2 regions of the Spirosoma knui genome follow, and region 2 is predicted to be linked to the other one. Evidence: riboswitches for the same ligand, from Rfam matches in the RefSeq annotation. Region 2 holds a riboswitch; the other holds the start of a gene.
The links. Region 2 has a riboswitch for cobalamin ahead of metE (5-methyltetrahydropteroyltriglutamate--homocysteine S-methyltransferase). Riboswitches for the same ligand answer to the same signal wherever they lie in the genome.
Positions count from the first base shown of each region.

Region 1: it holds a riboswitch for cobalamin, as region 2 does, so the genes downstream of both, ACYVIY_RS18445 (TonB-dependent receptor plug domain-containing protein) here and metE (5-methyltetrahydropteroyltriglutamate--homocysteine S-methyltransferase) in region 2, are expected to answer to the same signal.

Region 1 is NZ_BAAGVY010000009.1:71,830-80,819, reverse strand. Features, by position in the region: gene ACYVIY_RS18470 (hypothetical protein) at 1-108, shown strand, start outside; gene ACYVIY_RS18465 (outer membrane protein assembly factor BamB family protein) at 164-2,389, shown strand; gene ACYVIY_RS18460 (2-dehydro-3-deoxygalactonokinase) at 2,401-3,405, shown strand; gene ACYVIY_RS18455 (bifunctional 4-hydroxy-2-oxoglutarate aldolase/2-dehydro-3-deoxy-phosphogluconate aldolase) at 3,402-4,058, shown strand; gene ACYVIY_RS18450 (MFS transporter) at 4,117-5,448, shown strand; cobalamin riboswitch at 5,599-5,808, shown strand; gene ACYVIY_RS18445 (TonB-dependent receptor plug domain-containing protein) at 5,886-7,862, shown strand; gene ACYVIY_RS18440 (DUF5074 domain-containing protein) at 7,859-8,959, shown strand; gene ACYVIY_RS18435 (Dph6-related ATP pyrophosphatase) at 8,956-8,990, shown strand, end outside.
Region 2 is NZ_BAAGVY010000011.1:221,105-230,094, forward strand. Features, by position in the region: gene ACYVIY_RS21595 (alpha/beta hydrolase family protein) at 34-1,245, opposite strand; gene ACYVIY_RS21600 (hypothetical protein) at 1,406-1,759, opposite strand; gene ACYVIY_RS21605 (acyl-CoA thioesterase) at 1,756-2,142, opposite strand; gene ACYVIY_RS21610 (cysteine-rich CWC family protein) at 2,150-2,386, opposite strand; gene metE (5-methyltetrahydropteroyltriglutamate--homocysteine S-methyltransferase) at 2,462-4,789, opposite strand; cobalamin riboswitch at 4,949-5,165, opposite strand; gene ACYVIY_RS21620 (RNA polymerase sigma factor) at 5,619-6,113, shown strand; gene ACYVIY_RS21625 (hypothetical protein) at 6,127-6,747, shown strand; gene ACYVIY_RS21630 (alpha/beta fold hydrolase) at 6,769-7,752, shown strand; gene ACYVIY_RS21635 (DUF1772 domain-containing protein) at 7,762-8,253, opposite strand; gene ACYVIY_RS21640 (NAD-dependent succinate-semialdehyde dehydrogenase) at 8,386-8,990, opposite strand, start outside.

The DNA.
Region 1 (8,990 bases), on a different contig from region 2:
GCTTGTGCTACAACGTCTTGCCCGGAGCCGTATATTCGATTGGAAGCAGCTCCAAATCAGGAGGTGACGTGGCGCATTACGTATGAATTTTACGAAAAAGCAAAGTAGTGCGCTGCGATAAGCGCCCGCTTCGTATTCCTTAACCTATTGACGTAGTTACTACATGAATTTTATCGCAAAATGCGGGTGGGGTCTGCTGGTTTTGGGAAGCTATCTGTCTTTTAACCAGATCAGCTTAGACAATCCACGACAGACCGGTGATGATTGGCCAACCTACGGGGGAAACAGCGCTGGTAACCGCTACTCACCCCTGACTCAGATTAACCTCCAGAATGTAAAGAATTTAAAACCGGCTTGGACGTACAATACCGGCGACAATAGCGACCCAACGCAGCGGGGCATGGACATTCAGTGCCAGCCCATTGTCGTCAAAGGAATTATGTATGGTACCTCACCGAGAATGAAACTGTTCGCGGTTGATGCGGCCACGGGCAAGCAACTCTGGCAGTTTGATCCGTTTGCTGGTCCTGATAAGCGACCCAGATTTCATCCGTTACGTGGGGTAATGTACTGGGAAGACGGCGACGACAAACGGGTACTGTACACGGTGGGCTCGTCGCTCTATGCCGTCAATGCATTGACCGGTAAGCTGGTTGAAAACTTCGGCAAAAACGGTGAGACGGACTTGCACGCGGGGCTGGGTGATAAAGAAACAATTGGGCATGACGTAACGAACCTGTCGATACGCGTCACGACACCGGGTGTCATTTATAAAGACTTTCTAATTACCGGTTCCAGTGTTAACGAAGGCGGGGATGCGCCACCGGGTTACATCCGGGCGTTCAATGTGCGAACCGGCAAGCTGGCGTGGGTCTTCCGAACGATTCCCTTACCAGGTGAATATGGCTACGAAACCTGGTCGAAGGATTCATATAAAAAGCTAGGTGGCGCTAACTGCTGGGCGGGCCTGGTCGTCGACGAGAAGCGGGGCGTTGTGTATGCTGGTACGGGTTCGCCCTCGGTCGACTTTTACGGCGGGGCTCGGGTTGGGCAGAACCTGTTCGCGAACTGCGTTATTGCCCTCGACGCTAAAACCGGCAAGCGAATCTGGCATTTCCAGACCGTACACCACGACCTATGGGATCGGGATTTACCCTGTCCGCCGAACCTTATTACGGTAAGGCACAACGGCAAGCTGGTTGAGGCTGTCGCGCAAGCCACGAAAGATGGGTACGTATTTGTGTTCGATCGGGATACGGGTAAGCCGTTGTTCCCGGTCAAAGAGGTACCGGTACCGACCTCGCCCGCACTACCGGGCGAGCAGCCCTGGCCAACGCAGCCCGTTCCGACAAAACCCGCGCCGTTCGCTATGCAGGAACTGACGGAGGCCAACATCACCAGCCGTACGCCAGAAGCGCGGGCGTATGTGCTGGAGCGCTTTCGAAACAGCCGACACGGTAGTAAATACATGCCGCCCAGCGAAGAAGGCTCGTTGTTTTTTGGGTTTGGCGGAGGAGCCGAGTGGGGCGGTACCGCTGCCGACCCGAACGGGGTTTTCTACGTAAACGGCAATAACATGCTCTGGTGGCTGAAGATGCGCGATAGCCGAATGCAGGGTAAAGGCGTCGCCATGACGCGCGGAGCATCGCTGTTTAACACCAACTGCTCCGTATGTCACGGCATTGGCGGAAAGGGGAGTAACGAAGCAAAAGGAGCACAGGCTTATCCTGACCTGACCAATGTGGGCAAACGCCTAAGCCGCGATGAGATCAACAACATCCTGTCGACCGGGCGGGGACGAATGCCTTCGTTTCAGCACATCAATAAAGACGATCGGGACGCCATCGTTAACTACCTGCTGAACATGGAATCGAAACCGGCCGCGGTTGCCTCCGCATCGACCGACATTCACAGCTCGGCCGTTACGACACCGGTTACCGAAGGAGACGAGTTTCCCTATATGCCGCCGTATCTGAACAACGGAAACACCCAGTTCCGGGATCAGGAAAACTATCCCGCCATTAAGCCGCCCTGGGGCACACTGAACGCCATTGACCTGAATACAGGCGAGTATCTATGGCAAGTACGGTTGGGCGAATACCCAGAGCTAACGAAAAAAGGTGTTCCGCAAACGGGCACTGAAAATCATGGCGGCCCCATTGTAACGGCCGGGGGCCTGCTCTTCATTGCTGCTACGTACGACGAAAAACTTCGCGCTTACGACCGCAAAACCGGTAAAGTCGTGTGGGAGTACAAACTGCCCGCGGGCGGATTCGCCACACCAATTACGTATATGGTGGATGGTAAGCAGTACGTCGCCATTGCTGCGGGTGGTACTCGGTATGGCCTGAAACCGGGTGGTTCGTATATCGCGTTTGCACTGCCGTAAATGGATTAATTATGAGAAACTATCTGTTAGGTTGTGACTGGGGGACCTCCTCATTCCGGCTGCGCTTAATTCGTGTTCCTGACCTCCAGCTCACCGGAGAAATTACATCTCAGGAAGGCATTGCTCATACATATACGGCCTGGAAAACGCAGGGAGAGCCTAACGGCATATCGCGAGACGCTTTTTTCCGGGATCGGCTACAGAACCAGCTTAACCGGTTAGCGGCCAAGCTGGCTACAAATCTAGATGGTATTCCAATTGTAATATCGGGCATGGCATCGTCGTCGATTGGCATGGAAGAGGTACCCTATGCTACGTTGCCATTCCTGATTGATGGCAGTCAGGCCAGTACGAAGCGACTTGAGCGGCAGGACGGCTTTACTAACGACGTTACGTTGATTGCCGGGGTTCGAACGGAGCACGACGTTATGCGCGGGGAGGAAACGCAGCTGATTGGCTTACTCGCGCTGTTGGATACGTTGCACCATGCCGTAAAAGATGCGATCCTGATCTTTCCCGGTACGCATTCGAAGCATATTTACATTCAGCATCAGCAGGTCGTCGACTTTCAGACGTTCATGACGGGCGAAGTTTTCAAGTTGATGTCGGAGCATAGCATTCTGAAGGATTCAATCGCGCCGACGGGGCTGGCTACGTTCTCAGGCGATGAGCTAAGCGCGTTTAAGCAGGGCGTTCGGGAAACGAATTCGTCCATCCTGAACAGTTTGTTCAAGGTTCGCACGAATCAGTTGTTCGATAAGCTAACAAAACAACAGAACACATTCTATCTGAGCGGTTTACTTATTGGATACGAACTAAAAGCTTTGCTGGAACAAGACAGTTGGCCGTTGATTCTGTGTAGCGGAAATAACTTATACGACCTGTACAAATCCGCCATCGATGAGCTTGGTCTGGCCGAACGTACGACCACAATTTCGGCTGATCTTATTGATAAAGCCGCTTTTGCCGGGCAAGTGAAAATTTTTCAGAACCAACTCGTCCCCGTCAGCAAATGAGCCGCAGTAGTCAACATCCGTTTTCCTGGGAGCTATTTCATAAAGTGCCCCTGGTAGGTATTGTCAGAGGACTGAGCTTTGACGAGATTGATCAGATTTTACCGCTTTACCGGGAAGCGGGCCTGACTACCATCGAGATTACCCTCAATACGTCCGGAGCCGAAGAGATTATCCGGCACGCCCTGGCTAATCACGGTGATGGATTAAACATTGGAGCCGGAACCGTCTGCACGAAAGATGATTTGAAAAAAGCGCTGACTGCCGGAGCACAATTCATCGTAACGCCCATCATTAACAAGAAGGTCATCAAAGCGTGCGTGAAGCGTAGTGTGCCTATTTTTCCCGGTGCGTTCACGCCCTCTGAGATCTATACGGCCTGGTCGTTAGGTGCTTCTATGATTAAGGTGTATCCCGCTACGTCGCTCGGCCCCGATTACATCAAAGACGTGAAAGCGCCACTCGATGAGGTCAAACTGATGCCGACGGGGGGGATAAGCCTGGATAACATGAACGCTTACTTCGAGGCTGGAGCCGTTGGGTTAGGTGTGGGTAGCCAATTGTTTGATAAAACCTTAATAAAGCAAAACGACTGGGCTGGTTTAAAAGCGCATTTTAAACAGTTTGCCAGTAAGGTTCCGTCCGCTGTGCTTTAGCCCGTGAATCAATTCATTAGCCAGAGAGTCCCTAAACTCATGAAATAACCTTGTCTGTATGTCAACCCTTAGACTTAAAAATTACCGGTGGCTCATTGTTGTCCTGCTGTTCATCGCTACGACAATCAACTACCTTGATCGGCAAATAATCGGCTTGCTTAAACCCATTCTGGAAAAAGAGTTTTCGTGGTCGGAAACCGATTTCGCGCACATTGTCATGGCCTTCACGGCCGCGTATGCGGTAGGCTTGCTGCTATTCGGCTGGATAATCGATCGAATTGGTACAAAAGCTGGCTATTCGTTGACGATCATCATCTGGAGCATTGCGGGTATGCTGCATGCCGTTGCGCGGAGTGTTACCGGATTTAGTATCGCGCGGGTAGGACTAGGAATCGGTGAAGCAGGTAATTATCCCGCTGCGGTGAAAACAGTAGCCGAGTGGTTCCCGCAAAAGGAACGCGGACTGGCAACGGGGCTGTTCAACGCCGGTACAAGCATTGGCGTAGTGGTAGCTGTACTCATCGTGCCCTTAATCCTGAATCGCTACGGCTGGCAGGAAGTGTTCTGGATTACCGGAGCCCTGGGTTTCGTCTGGTTAATCTTCTGGCTGATCTTTTATGACGTGCCCGCCCGGCAGCACCGACTAACCAAGGAAGAGCATCAGTACATCGTCAGCGGTCAGACGTTGGGTGTTGAGGAAACCGATGAGGAGGGCTCGATAAGCTGGTTTAAGCTTTTTACGATGCCGCAAACTTGGGCTATGATTGCCGGTAAAGGCTTAATTGACCCAATATACTGGTTTTTCCTGTTTTGGTTACCTTCCTATTTTTCATCAACCTTCAGCCTTGATCTGAAGAAACCCAGTTGGGAGTTGATGATTATCTATACCGCTACCACGATTGGTAGCATCGGTGGTGGCTATTTATCGTCCTGGCTAATCCAGCGCGGCTGGCCAACACTTAAAGCCCGGAAAACGGTTCTAATCGTCTTCGCTGGGTTGGAGGTGTCCATCATCTTGGCACAGTTTGCCACTAATGTTTGGGTTGCGGTTGGTTTGATCAGTCTGGCCGTTGCCGTCCACCAGGCGTGGGCAACTAATGTATTTACGTTAGCGTCCGATCTATTTCCCAAGAAGGCGGTTAGCTCGGTTGTTGGTATAGCGGGTATGGCGGGTGCGGTGGGTGGAATTCTCTTCCCAATGCTGGTCGGCAGTCTGCTTGATGACTACAAAGCCGCCGGAAACCTGTCTGGTGGGTATAACGTACTGTTCACCATCTGCGGCTTTACGTATCTGGTCGCCTGGGTGATTATTCACCTGCTGACCCGAAAGGGTATCGAAGAAAAGCCAGTTGGTACAACGTATCAGGTAGAACAAAGTAAGCCTGTTTAATCATAGCGCCAGCTTCTATTAACTAATTAGCCGCGGGGCTTCGCGTCAGCCGTTTTCTCATACTTCTGTACGTATACTTAACCTGGTAAAGTTTAGTACCGGCCTTTCTGCATGGAAGTGCCGGTTTTTTTATTGCGCTATTCACTCTACCTTTGTGGCTGAGTTTTTGGTGCCTGATGTCACTTCGTGGTGGCTTTCACGGCTTAAAAGGGAAGTTGGTGTAAAACCGACGCTGTCCCCGCAACTGTAAGTCTTTTTACAAACCGGTTCAATCTACGTAGCCACTGTGTTCACAATCAGCACGGGAAGGCTCGAACCGGTGAGACAAGCCAGGAGACCTGCCAAAGATCATCCGCTGTTTTGGTGTTCGGAGGAAATGCCCTGACCGCGCGCCGTTTCGACTGAAACGGTTGCACACAATTTGAAGACAGTTCATTTTGTTGACACGAACCCTGCATCGGTGGGTGGCTCTACTGGTTGTTTGCCTGCTGGCGACTGAGGTTGGCTTTGCGCAACCCAATACAGTTACGCGTATGGAAACCCGGACGGATTCGCTGGCCACGGCGTCTACTGTATCGCTGTCGACGGTAACGGTACGTGCCATTGCGCCCGAGCGATTTCTGGCGGGGCAGAAGCTGCAACGACTTGATTCAGCAACCTTACTCCAGTTTCGGTTCGGGACAATTACAGACTTATTGGCCTTGAATACACCGTTGGCGTTCAAGAATTATGGGCCCGGTCAGTTAGCCACCGTATCATTTCGGGGAACATCGGCTAACCATACGGCTGTGCTTTGGAACGGAATTAACATCAACCAGCCAAACCTGGGCCAAACCGATTTCTCGACTTTACCCGTTGCGGGTTTCGATCGATTAGCAATTCAGTACGGTTCATCAGCTAGTGCCGTTGGGTCCGATGCTGTGGGAGGAAGTGTCTTGCTGGGGAGTAGTCCAACGTATGCTAATGGCGTGACCGTTACACTCGGTCAGCAGTTTGCCAGTTTTCACAATAACAACACCCAGGTTGGTGTGCGTTACGGAGCGCCTTTAGGGCAAAACTGGCAACTGTCTGGTAAAACGTTTGCCTATCGAAACCAATACAACAACGCCTATCCGTATAGCGAACGCCGGAATTACTTCGTCGAGCAATCGACGACGGCCCAGCGAGGGTTCGTGCAGGACCTGTATTTTCAGCACAAGAACGGCAAGCAGATTTCGGTGAATACCTGGCTGTCGGATAATGATCTGATCGTAAGTCCGCAGGATATTATCGCCCGCGAACGGACTAGAACGCAATCGGCGCGTCTGCTAACGACCTACGAAGCAAATTGGCTGACCCTTCGGTTAGGCTGGATTCGTGATGTGTACGACTACGCGAAAAGCAATTTTGATGCGCCGAGCCACACGCAAACCGACCGGTTTGTGGGCCGCGTCGAACGTGAGTTTAAATTAATGCCAACCAACGTAAATGCGCAGTTAAATCTGCGGGTTGGGGGCGAGTTGTCCCACTATCGCACGCTGACGGATGGCTATGGCGGGCAGCTTATCACAGAAAATAGGGGTGATTTGTATGCATTGCTGCGCTATGAAACCACGCGCTGGCTCGTTTCGGCTAACCTTCGGCAGGCGTTTGTGACTCATTTCAACCCGCCCCTAACGCCTTCGCTTGGCGCTGAGTACCGGCTTATACAACGTAACGAGTTTGCACTGACGGCGAAAGCCTCAATCAGTCGTAGTTACCGCGTGCCGACTTTAAATGAGCGCTACTGGCAAAACCTGGGCAATCCAAACCTGCTTCCAGAGGATGGATTTAATGTAGAGGGAGGAGTAGCCGCCAAAGCCAGCTTAACCGAAACGATAAGCCTGACCGCCGAAGCAACCGCCTATCGGAACCGCGTTGATAACTGGTCGTATTGGAATCCCGACTATGGCTATCGCGTCGAGAATCTTCAGCTGGTTGTGGCGCGGGGTGGAGAGCTCACCACAACGGTTGCCTACGCACATGGGCCCTGGCTGGCGGGGGTTCGAGTGGGTTATGCGCTCACGCGCTCTTCGCAGGAGCGGGCGTATAGCACGTACGCGCAGGACGTCGTCGGCAAGCAACTGCCTTACGTACCAATACATACAGGCACATTAAATGCCTATCTGCAACGTGGCCGCACGCGTCTGACGGTGCAGACACAAGCCAATTCTCGTCGCTACATTACGTTCGATGAGAGTCAGTATTTCAAAGGCGCTACGTTAACGAACGTGTTGCTCGAAAGTGCCGTAAAGCTTGGTCCCATACCTATCCGAGTGCAGGGCCAGATCAATAACGTATTTGATGCGCTGGCGTTCAGCGTTAAACGGAATGCGATGCCTGGACGAAACGTAGCCGTAAATATCATTATCAATTTATCTTCCAACACACAATGAAAAAGCAAGCAACCAGAAGCATCGTGGCAGTAGTAGTGGCCCTGAGCGCGTGGAACTGTAAAACCACAGACCCAGAACCAACACCTTATGAATCCGGTGCCTTTATTATCAATTCTGGTAATTTCACCGACAACAACGGCTCCATTTCATTCTTACCCAAAAACTCAACGACTACAGCGACAGATATTTTTAATGCCGTCAATGCCCGAACGTTAACTGGTGGCGTGCAGGATTTCACAGAAATTGATGGCAAAGGAGTAATTCTGGTTGATAACAGCACCGCTGGACAGGATAAAGTTGAGCTAGTTGAATCGGGTACGTTTAAGTCTATACTAACGGTTAAAGCTCCCGACGTAGAGAATCCGCGTTACGTAGCCAGAGCTGGCGCGAACAAGGCATACATTACCTGCTGGGATGCCACGGGCGATTTCTCTAACTTCTACGTGAAACCCGGTTATGTGCTGGTGATGGATCTGGCCTCTCGGACAGTAACGAAGAAGATTTCGGTTACGAAGGGTGCTGAGAATATTGTCGTGGTGGGTAACGAAGCGTTTGTCGGCAGCGCTGGTGGCGAACGTACCATTACGGTGATCAATACCGAAACTGATGAGGTAAAACAGCCGGGTATTGATGTCGGCGTTAATGCTAATCCACTGGCTGTAGATGCTAATGGCAAGCTGTGGGCTTATGCCTCGTCCGATAAGGAAATGGTTCGGATCAACCCGGCTAGTAAAACGGTGGAAGCGCGTTTTAAAGTGGGGGATCCGGCCCGATCTTCGCGCTCATTTGTGTTGAGCCCCAATAAGCAGGCATTCTATTTCGTAAACTCGTTCTACGACCCTGCCGATAACTTCAAAGAAAAAGGGCAAACCTATCAGTTCTCGGTCAACACCGGTACGTCAACACCGTTTCAATCTCGGTTATTTAGCGGATTAGGCGTCGATACTGCGGACCCAAGATATTCGGATGGTGTTGTGTATGCTGGTGTCACGCCTTCCTTTAAACAGGCGGGTTATGTGCTGCGTTATCAGACCAATGGCACCCTGATCGATTCAGTTCGGGCCGAAATTGCCCCGTCGAAGTTTTATTTCCGATGAGCCGGTATTCGGCCATCATGAACTGGAGCGG
Region 2 (8,990 bases):
AATTCTAAATAGAAAGGAATACTGCCCGACCGCTTACCGCTTTGCGCTGAAAAATTGATATGTGCCCAACAGAAAGTCGCTGATGCCCTCGCCGTGATCTTTGCCTTTCAGAGGGATAAACTCAACCGGCGCACCCCGTTTCTTCATGGCGTCGTTCGCATCGACGGAATTGAGGTAAAATACCTGCCGATCGGCGTCACCGTGGTAGAGTTGAGTGGGCGTGCGGGGCTTCCAGTCGTAAATATCATTGTCCTTAACCGCGTTCAGAAATTGCGTATCGGTTCCCGCATTAACCCCCGCCCGGAAGGCATCGGTGAGTGATTCGTTGAAACTAATCGGAATATTACTGCCAAAAGGATCGCGCTGAACGGCGGCTGCGTAGGGTTCGTTGAAATAAAATGACAATGGCCGATTAATGCCATAAACCCGGTTATAGGTCGACAGCACCATGGTGTACAACCCATTGTACTGCGGAATGCCGTGCGTTTTCTGGTTGAGTAGCGTATTCATGAAAGCCGAAACGTGGTAGGGCCCGGCTCCGCAGCTGGACGCAACGAGGTTAAACTCCGTCCCGGTTTCTTCTTCGATCTTCTTTTGCAGGGCCATCGTGGCATAACCACCGAGTGAATAACCGGCAATAAACAGCTTCTCATTCCAGTTCACCTTCTCCTGTTTAATAAACTCCCGGGAAGCCCGAATCATATCCAGCGAGGTCGAGGCTAGCGTAGCGCGGTGTATATAAGGATGGGGCAGGTTTTTGGATTCGCCATAGCCGATGAAATCCGGCAACACCATGATGAAGCCGTTGGAGCCCAGCAGCGAACCCGTGAAATACGTTTCACTGCCTTCGTTGTTATAAGACGGCGCATCTTCGTCGGAACGGATGGTACCATGCTGTTCGCTGACCATCGGGAAGCTCAGGTTTCTGTCCGTGGAGTTCGGGATAACAATGGCTCCTGATGCCTGAACGTCGGTTCCGTCGGTGTTTTTCGTTTTGTAAACAAGCCTGTACACCTTAACAGGATGGTTGAGCAGGAATGAAACAAAGCCACCAAGCTGGCTAGCCTGACCGGTAGTGAACCGGCTGGTCAGCTGACTCTTGGAATACTCACCCAGCAACGTACTGCTGACCAGGTATTGATTGGTGGGGGTAGGGGCGGTGTCTGTGTTTTGCTGACAACCGGCGAGCCAGCCAGCCCACAGCAGCAGGCAGACAAGACGTATGGTTAAGCGAGAGGAATGCATAAGGCGCGTTGTTGACCGACGTAAGGTCCGGTTTCAACAGCGAAAATAAGTCTTTATATCAAGTCTACCACCTACTGCTTCTCATTCCTCGGGGCTCTATACGTTGATGGTAACGTTCGGAACGTAGCCGGCGAAAACGATACGTAGCGTACACGGCTGATTACACAGGCCCGCCGACGCCTTTCGTGCTGTACTCGACAGTATCGAGCAGGGCCTGTAGGTGATGGAATTCATCCGCAGCCAGGTGATGACCCCATTGACTCAGCTGTTCCCGGAACTGATTCCAGCGATCGCCCGGCAGCACAATGAGTTCAGTTGTAAAGTTTACCTGGTCAGCCTGCGTTTCGGACTGAGTGAGGTCCGTGAAGGCAGGCTGCCGAATAACCAGATGCGGCTTTATGGCTGCGCTGATTTTCTGGAGCAGTTCTTCCCGAACGAACCCATCCAGAATCGAAGCGGGAACGCGTCCCGACGTATCGGCTTTTTTTAAGTGAACAGACGCTTTGTATCTCATGCTAAAACGCGGATGGGAGTTCGGGATTCGTCTACGGCCACAAACGTGAAGGAGCCGTGAATAGCCCGGTGGCGTTCCAGGGCGTACATTTCCTCTACGTAGATTTCTACCTCAATTCGTATGCTGGTGTTGCCAACGTGTTCGACGCGCCCGACCAGCTCGATGATCGTGCCGGCCGGAATAGGCTGGGCAAAATTGATTTTATCGGATGAAACCGTCACCATCCGCTTGCGGGCGAAGCGGGTAGCGGTGATAAAGGCAACCTCGTCCATGAGTTGCAGCGCCGTACCGCCGAACAACGTATCGTAATGATTAGTCGTGTTGGGGAAAACAGCTTTGAAAATGCGGGTTTCGGCAGCGGCAATTCGTTCTGCTACTGACATTATGTCGTTAATGGCCATGTAATAAACGGTTTAGGTTCTGCTGATGGATCATCTGATTATATTCGGTTCGCACCGTCAACAAACAATCACTACATAAGCAGCCCTGATACATTGAACTAACGTACTGTTGCTGGGCGTCGGTCAACCGAATGGATTGACACTGACACAAATTGATGCTGCCCACCTTGCATTCAAAGATGCGCTGGCAACGCGGGCATGCCACATGATCATGCTTCGGAATCATAGATTCGTTGAAAAAAGGTGGCTGTTTGATAGAGGTAAAGACGGTCTTCTGCCACTGGCAGAAGACCGTAGACGATTATACCGACTCTGCCACGACCTCACGGGCCGCCTGGGCCGCTTGCACCATGTTTTTCAGCGCTTCGGTGGTTTCCGGCCATCGCCGTGTTTTCAACCCACAATCGGGATTGACCCACAAATTACGCGCGGGTAAGACAGTAGAAGCTTTCTGAAGCAGTTCGACCATTTCTTCCACCGTGGGTACGCGCGGACTGTGAATATCATAAACACCGGGACCAATTTCATTAGGATACGCAAAGCGGGCGAAGGCATCCAGCAGTTCCATTTGCGAGCGGGATGTTTCGATGGTAATGACATCGGCATCCAGATCGGCAATGGCCCCAATAATGTCGTTGAACTCCGCGTAGCACATGTGGGTGTGAATCTGGGTATGATCCTGCACTCCCGATGCTGCTATCCGGAAGGCCATAACCGCCCAGTTCAGATAAGCCGCCCAGTTTTCCCGGCGAAGGGGTAGGCCTTCCCGCAACGCAGGTTCATCAATTTGAATGATGCCGATACCGGCCGCTTCCAGATCAGCCACTTCATCATGAATGGCCAGGGCGATTTGCAGACACGTATCCCGCCGGGGCTGGTCGTCGCGCACGAATGACCATTGCAAAATAGTAACCGGTCCCGTAAGCATCCCTTTTACGGGTTTCTGGGTTAGTGACTGCGCGTATTGCGCCCAACGAACGGTCATGGGTTGGGGCCGCTGTACGTCGCCATAAATGATCGGAGGTTTCACACAACGGGACCCGTAGCTTTGTACCCAGCCGTTTTCGCTGAAGGCAAAGCCATCGAGCAACTCCCCGAAATATTCGACCATATCATTCCGTTCAAACTCGCCGTGCACCAGTACGTCCAGGCCAACGTCTTCCTGCCAGCGGATGGCCTGTTCTGTTTCCGACCGGATAAAAGCTTCGTACTCCTCCAGCGTTTTTTCGCCTTTTTTGAACTTAGCCCGATTGGCCCGCACGGCATCGGTCTGCGGAAATGAACCAATGGTCGTCGTAGGAAACACCGGCAACTGAAGCCGTTGGTGTTGCAGGGCCTGACGCTGGGGAAAGGCATTCGACCGGTTGGCGTCCTGCTCACGGAGTTGACGTAAGCGTTGCTGCACTGCTGGTCGGTTAATCTGACTTGACTGCTGGCGAGCGAGTAAGGCGGCTTGATTGACGGCCAGTACGTCGATGGCCTTCTGATTCGCTGGCTCCAGGCTAAGCGTCGTCAAAACAACGACTTCGTCGAGCTTCTGGCGGGCAAAGGCCAGCCACTTTTTAGTATCGTTCGTCAGGCCTGTTTCCTGCGTTTCAGTCGCCAGGTCACAGGGAACGTGCAGTAGCGAGCAGGATGGTGCAATCAGAACCCGCTCAGCACCAATGGCCGTCACCACGCGCTGAATCGTTGCCAACGAGGTCGTCAGGTCATTAATCCAGATGTTCCGACCATCGACAACGCCCAGTGATAAAGCGGTTTTCCGGTGAACAAAATCAGTTTTTAGAATATCGTTCAGCTGGGTCGGGCAACGGACCAGATCGAGGTGCAGCGCGTCAACGGGCAGTTGGAGAACCAGATTCAGGTTCGCACCGTAACATTCAAAATAGCTGGCCAACAGCAGATTCAGCGCCGGGAATTGATTGCGCAGACGCCGATAAACCATATCCAGCATTTCGCGCTGGTGCACTGTTAAATCCAGGGACAGGCAAGGCTCATCGAACTGAATCCAGGTGGCACCAAGTTGCTGTAAGCGGCTAAGCAGCTGTTCATAAACCGGTACCAAACGGTCGAGTAGGTCCAGCCGGTCGAAGCCCGCTTCCTTCTCTTTGCCCAGCAGCAAATACGATACGGGACCTAACAAAACGGGTTTGGGCGTGGTCGTCAGGGTTTGTCTGGCTTCTTCAAATTCCGTGAAGATTTTTTCCGAAAGCAGCGAAAACGACTGATCGGCCGAAAATTCAGGAACGATGTAATGGTAGTTCGTATCAAACCATTTTGTCATCTCCATCGCTTTCAGATCCAGTCCATCCTGCTGGTAGCCCCGGGCCATAGCAAAATAAAGACTCAGATGATCGGGCTCCGGTTTGTCGAGCAGCGGTTGAAATCGCTTCGGTACCGCACCGACGGTCAGGGACATATCCAGTACCTGATCGTAGAACGAGAAGTCATTGCAGGGAACCAGCGAGATGCCTGCCTGCTGCTGAGTCAGCCAGTTGTCCCGGCGTAGCTGCCGACCGACATGCTGAAGCTGCTCAGTGGTGATTTTGTTGGCCCAGAACTGTTCACAGGCCTTTTTGAGTTCGCGGTGGCTACCGATTCGTGGATAGCCGAGATTGTGTGCGATCATGTTGTAAATAAGATAAAATGGTTGATCGCGTTCGATGCCGAACTCCATACGCCTACCACTCGATCTGTTCTATACACTACATGACACACCTGACCCGGCCTCGCAAAGAAGCAGGAATGAAGTAAGTCAATCGTGATGAAACCCAATCGCGTGTGGGCGTAATCAGCAACGCTAAAGGCAAGTCTCCTGGCTTGTGACGGTATCTGCCGTCCTTCTCACCCCAGGGCAACGGCGAACCGCTGGTGGGACAATGGACATCGAGGGCAAACCCTTTTTTAATTAGTCACTGACAGTAGCAACGTCTGCTCGTGATTCTCACACGATTCCTTTTTCATTCCCTGAACCTCTCAGGGAAACCATTAGCATGTTTGACGGAAAACAAAGAACGTTGGAACAAACTAACCGCATTCTGGCGGCAAAAACAAGGTGTCGCCTGTCAATCAGTCCATCGGATTGGTTCGTCCCATTCAACCTGGCGCGATAAGCAGGTCAGCGTGAAGCGGATGAGTCAGCGTATAGCTCCTGCAACCGTGGTCAGTTCTAAGCATGATTGAGAGTCTGTTTTTACTGGCATCGTATGGCTGTTCGTTACGTTAACGACGCTCCTTATCGCAGCGGAGCTAGAATCAACGATAAGGTTTGCGGCCGCTTTCAGCAACGTAACACGACTTCGGGCTAAGCGCCAGCCGTTTCCCTATTACATTAACATACACGACCAAAGAGGCCTTTTCTGACTAGTTAGGGGGCAGCCACTACTTTTTTTCGTTCGATTGTAGTTTTTTAGACGAGCCGGTTACTAACTGAGAAAAGGCAAACGGAATTCAGTACAATGGCTACATCCTCCGAGAAAATCTTTCTTGAACACCTCAACCGGCACATAGGCATTGCGTATAAGATTAGCCAGGCTTATCAGCCCGACGCAGACGAACGGGCCGATCTGCTTCAGGAAATGATTTATCAGTTGTGGCGGTCGTATCCGTCTTTTACGGGACAGTCGAAGTTTTCGACCTGGATGTACCGCGTTTGTCTGAACACCGCTTTAGCCGACCGGCGAACTGCCCGCAAACGGCAACATGAACCATTGGCGGTCCGCCATGAGCAGGTTCCCGACCCACCACCGGACGACCAGCAGGAGGCTATTCAGTGGCTTTTCGACGCCATTGCTACGCTCTCGCCCCTCAACAAAGCCATTATGCTGCTGTATCTGGATGACCTGAGTTACGAAGAGATCGCCAGTATCACCGGACTGTCGAAAGTCAACGTGAGCGTCCGGCTAGTCCGTACCAAGAAAGAATTAGAATCACGCTTAACGGCAAAATCATAAACCAACCTAACCGATGGCAACACTGGATGAATTGAAGAAGAAGTGGAATACGGACGCACCGAGCCTATCGGCATCCGCTCCGTATGATCAGGCGGGTTTACTGGCGATCACCAGGGCGAGAAGTGCCCGGCAGGTCAACCGTACCATCCGGTATTTCTGGGCATCGCTAACGCTCCAGATCATTGTCTACGGCTTACTAAGCCACCTGTTTATCCGATTTTGGGGTGTTTCGACCGTGCAATGGCTGTGCCTGGCCGGGGTACTGCTCTACCTTCCCTTTACGATCGTGCTGATGCGGCAGTTTAAGCGGGTTGCCCTGGCCAGTCCTGTCCAGACGGATACAGACGTTTCTGTTCAGGCCCGTATCCAACAGCAATACAACAGCCTGACAGCATTTTACCGGTTCAAACGAAGCTATGAATACGTGCTCGTTCCGCTGAGTACGGCCCTTGGCGTGTGGTTGACCTTTATGCTGTTCGTGCCAGGGGGAGTGTTGCAGCATCCAGCCGGAGCGGCTGTGACTTATCTATTATCTCTGCTGAGTTGTGTCTGGGCGATTCGACAGGAGAACCACAACCAGTTTAAACAGCCGCTGCAAAATCTTGAAAAGATTCTGAATGAGTTTAATCAATAACCTTTCATCCCATTAATGAACATGAAAACATGGCTTATTCTGGGCCTAGTGGTAAGCTTATGCTCGTGTGGCACCCTGAAGCAGGGGCATAAGGCGTCTCAGCGTCAGGCAGGACTGGTCAGCAGCAACGGCATCACCCTGGTCTACGAACGCTTTGGTTCCCCTGAACAGGAAGCCATTCTACTGATTGCGGGGACAAATAGTCAGTTGACGGGCTGGTCTACTGCTTTCTGCGACTATCTGAGTCGCCAGGGTTACCAGGTTATTCGGTTCGACAATCGCGACGTGGGACTTTCTACTAAGTTTACCCAGGCAGGCTTGCCCGATTGGGCGGCTATCGGTCAGGCGTTGCAGGCTAACCAGCCGCCACCGATTCCTTATTCGCTAGATGATATGGCCAACGATGCGGTTGGCCTGCTGGATGCGCTGGCCATTAGCAAGGTTCATGTCGTCGGTGTATCGATGGGTGGCATGATTGCCCAACGCATGACTTATAACCATCCCCAGCGGGTTGTAACGCTGACTAGTATTATGGCGGGTGGCGGTAAGGCCGGGTTTCCGTTGGTTGCCAAACCGGAGGTCTTAGCCAGTATACCGGCACCGGGGTCACCGGCCGACACGGCAGCTTACATCCGGCGCGAAGTAAAGTCAATGATGGTGCTGAGTGGCACCATTTATCCGATGGATTCTTTGTCCGCACAAACCTTGGCTGAGGCAGATGTCCGGCGATCGTACTACCCGGATGGGCTGAGTCGGCAGGGAGCCGCTTCGCTGGCGGGTTTCTATGCAGGGCGGGAGCGTCAATTACAACGTATTAACGTACCTACCCTCGTGATCCATGGTAGTATCGATCCGCTCGTTACCCCGGATGCCGGACGCGACGTAGCAACGAACGTACCGAACGCTCGATTTGTGCTGGTTGAAGGCATGGGCCACATGATTGCCCCGGCGCTTACTACCCAGGTAGCCGATCTGATCCTGAGTAATGTACGAAAGAGTCATTGACCGACTCGTTCAGGCGTGCAGGACAGTAGTCAGCCAAAATGCTTTCAGGGCACACAGCCAGGCCAGTAACGTGAGCGCGTTGCGGAGGTAATTGAAATTAAGCCATAACCCAACCAGACGACTGACCTGTGAAGACGGTAACCGATCAGCAGTTTGCAGTTTAATCGCTGTTGGAATAAAGAACGAGAAGGTGCCAATCCGTTCGAGCAGCGTGATCAAGGCCGCAGCCAGCCACCAATCCTGGACAGGAGGTTGCGACTGCCAGGCAAAAGCCAGGTTAGCCAGGGTGAGCAAGGTAAGCGGTATCGTTGTTACAAACGCCCAGAACTTTCGCCCCGAATCGGTTTCGGTCATAGCCTGCGTGTTGACCCGATAACCAGAGCCGGCAGATTTGGGAAACCACAGGGGAAGAATAATTTTCGTTTCGTACAGGCCGGCCCCGAAGGCTACGCCCAGGTTCAGGATAAACAGCGGTAACAGCAATTCGACAATAAAACGCATGATCGCAAAAATTAGGTTTGATAGGTGTAAAGACGTATCAAACCTAAAGGCTTACCGAACCTGATGCCGTTAAACAAGAGTCAATTTACTGAAGTACAGGACGAACAGGGCGAATCTGGCGATGGATTCCGTTTACTGCTTCTCAATCCAGACGGTTTTGATGTTCACGAACTCCTTGATACCGGCTTCGGATAGCTCGCGGCCAAAACCAGATGTTTTGATGCCACCGAACGGTACGCGGGCGTCGGACCGCATCAGACCATTGACGAATACTGAACCGGCTTCAAGCTGGCGCGCGAGCCGGGCCGCTTTGTCTAAATCCTGCGTCCAGATAGCGGACCCCAGACCGTAGTTCGATTGATTGGCTAGTCGGATGGCGTCGGTCTCGTCCTTGGCTTCGATCAAAACGGCGAGTGGGCCAAAGGTTTCTTCGTCGAATGCCACCATGCCGGGTGTTACGTTGTCTAGCAGCATCGGCTGGACGTTGCAGCCCGACCGTTGCCCACCGGTTAGGAGCGTAGCGCCCTTAGCGACCGACTCACGACATTGCCGTTCGATGTTATCGGCCAGATCGAGTCGGGCGAGCGGACCCATAGTCGTTTCATCGGCCATCGGATCGCCCTGTTGTATTTGCTCAATCTGCTGAAGAACCAGTTCCGTGAACGTTTTTTTTACCGATTTCTCCACAATGAACCGTTTGGCCGCTATACAGCTTTGTCCGGCATTTTGCATACGGG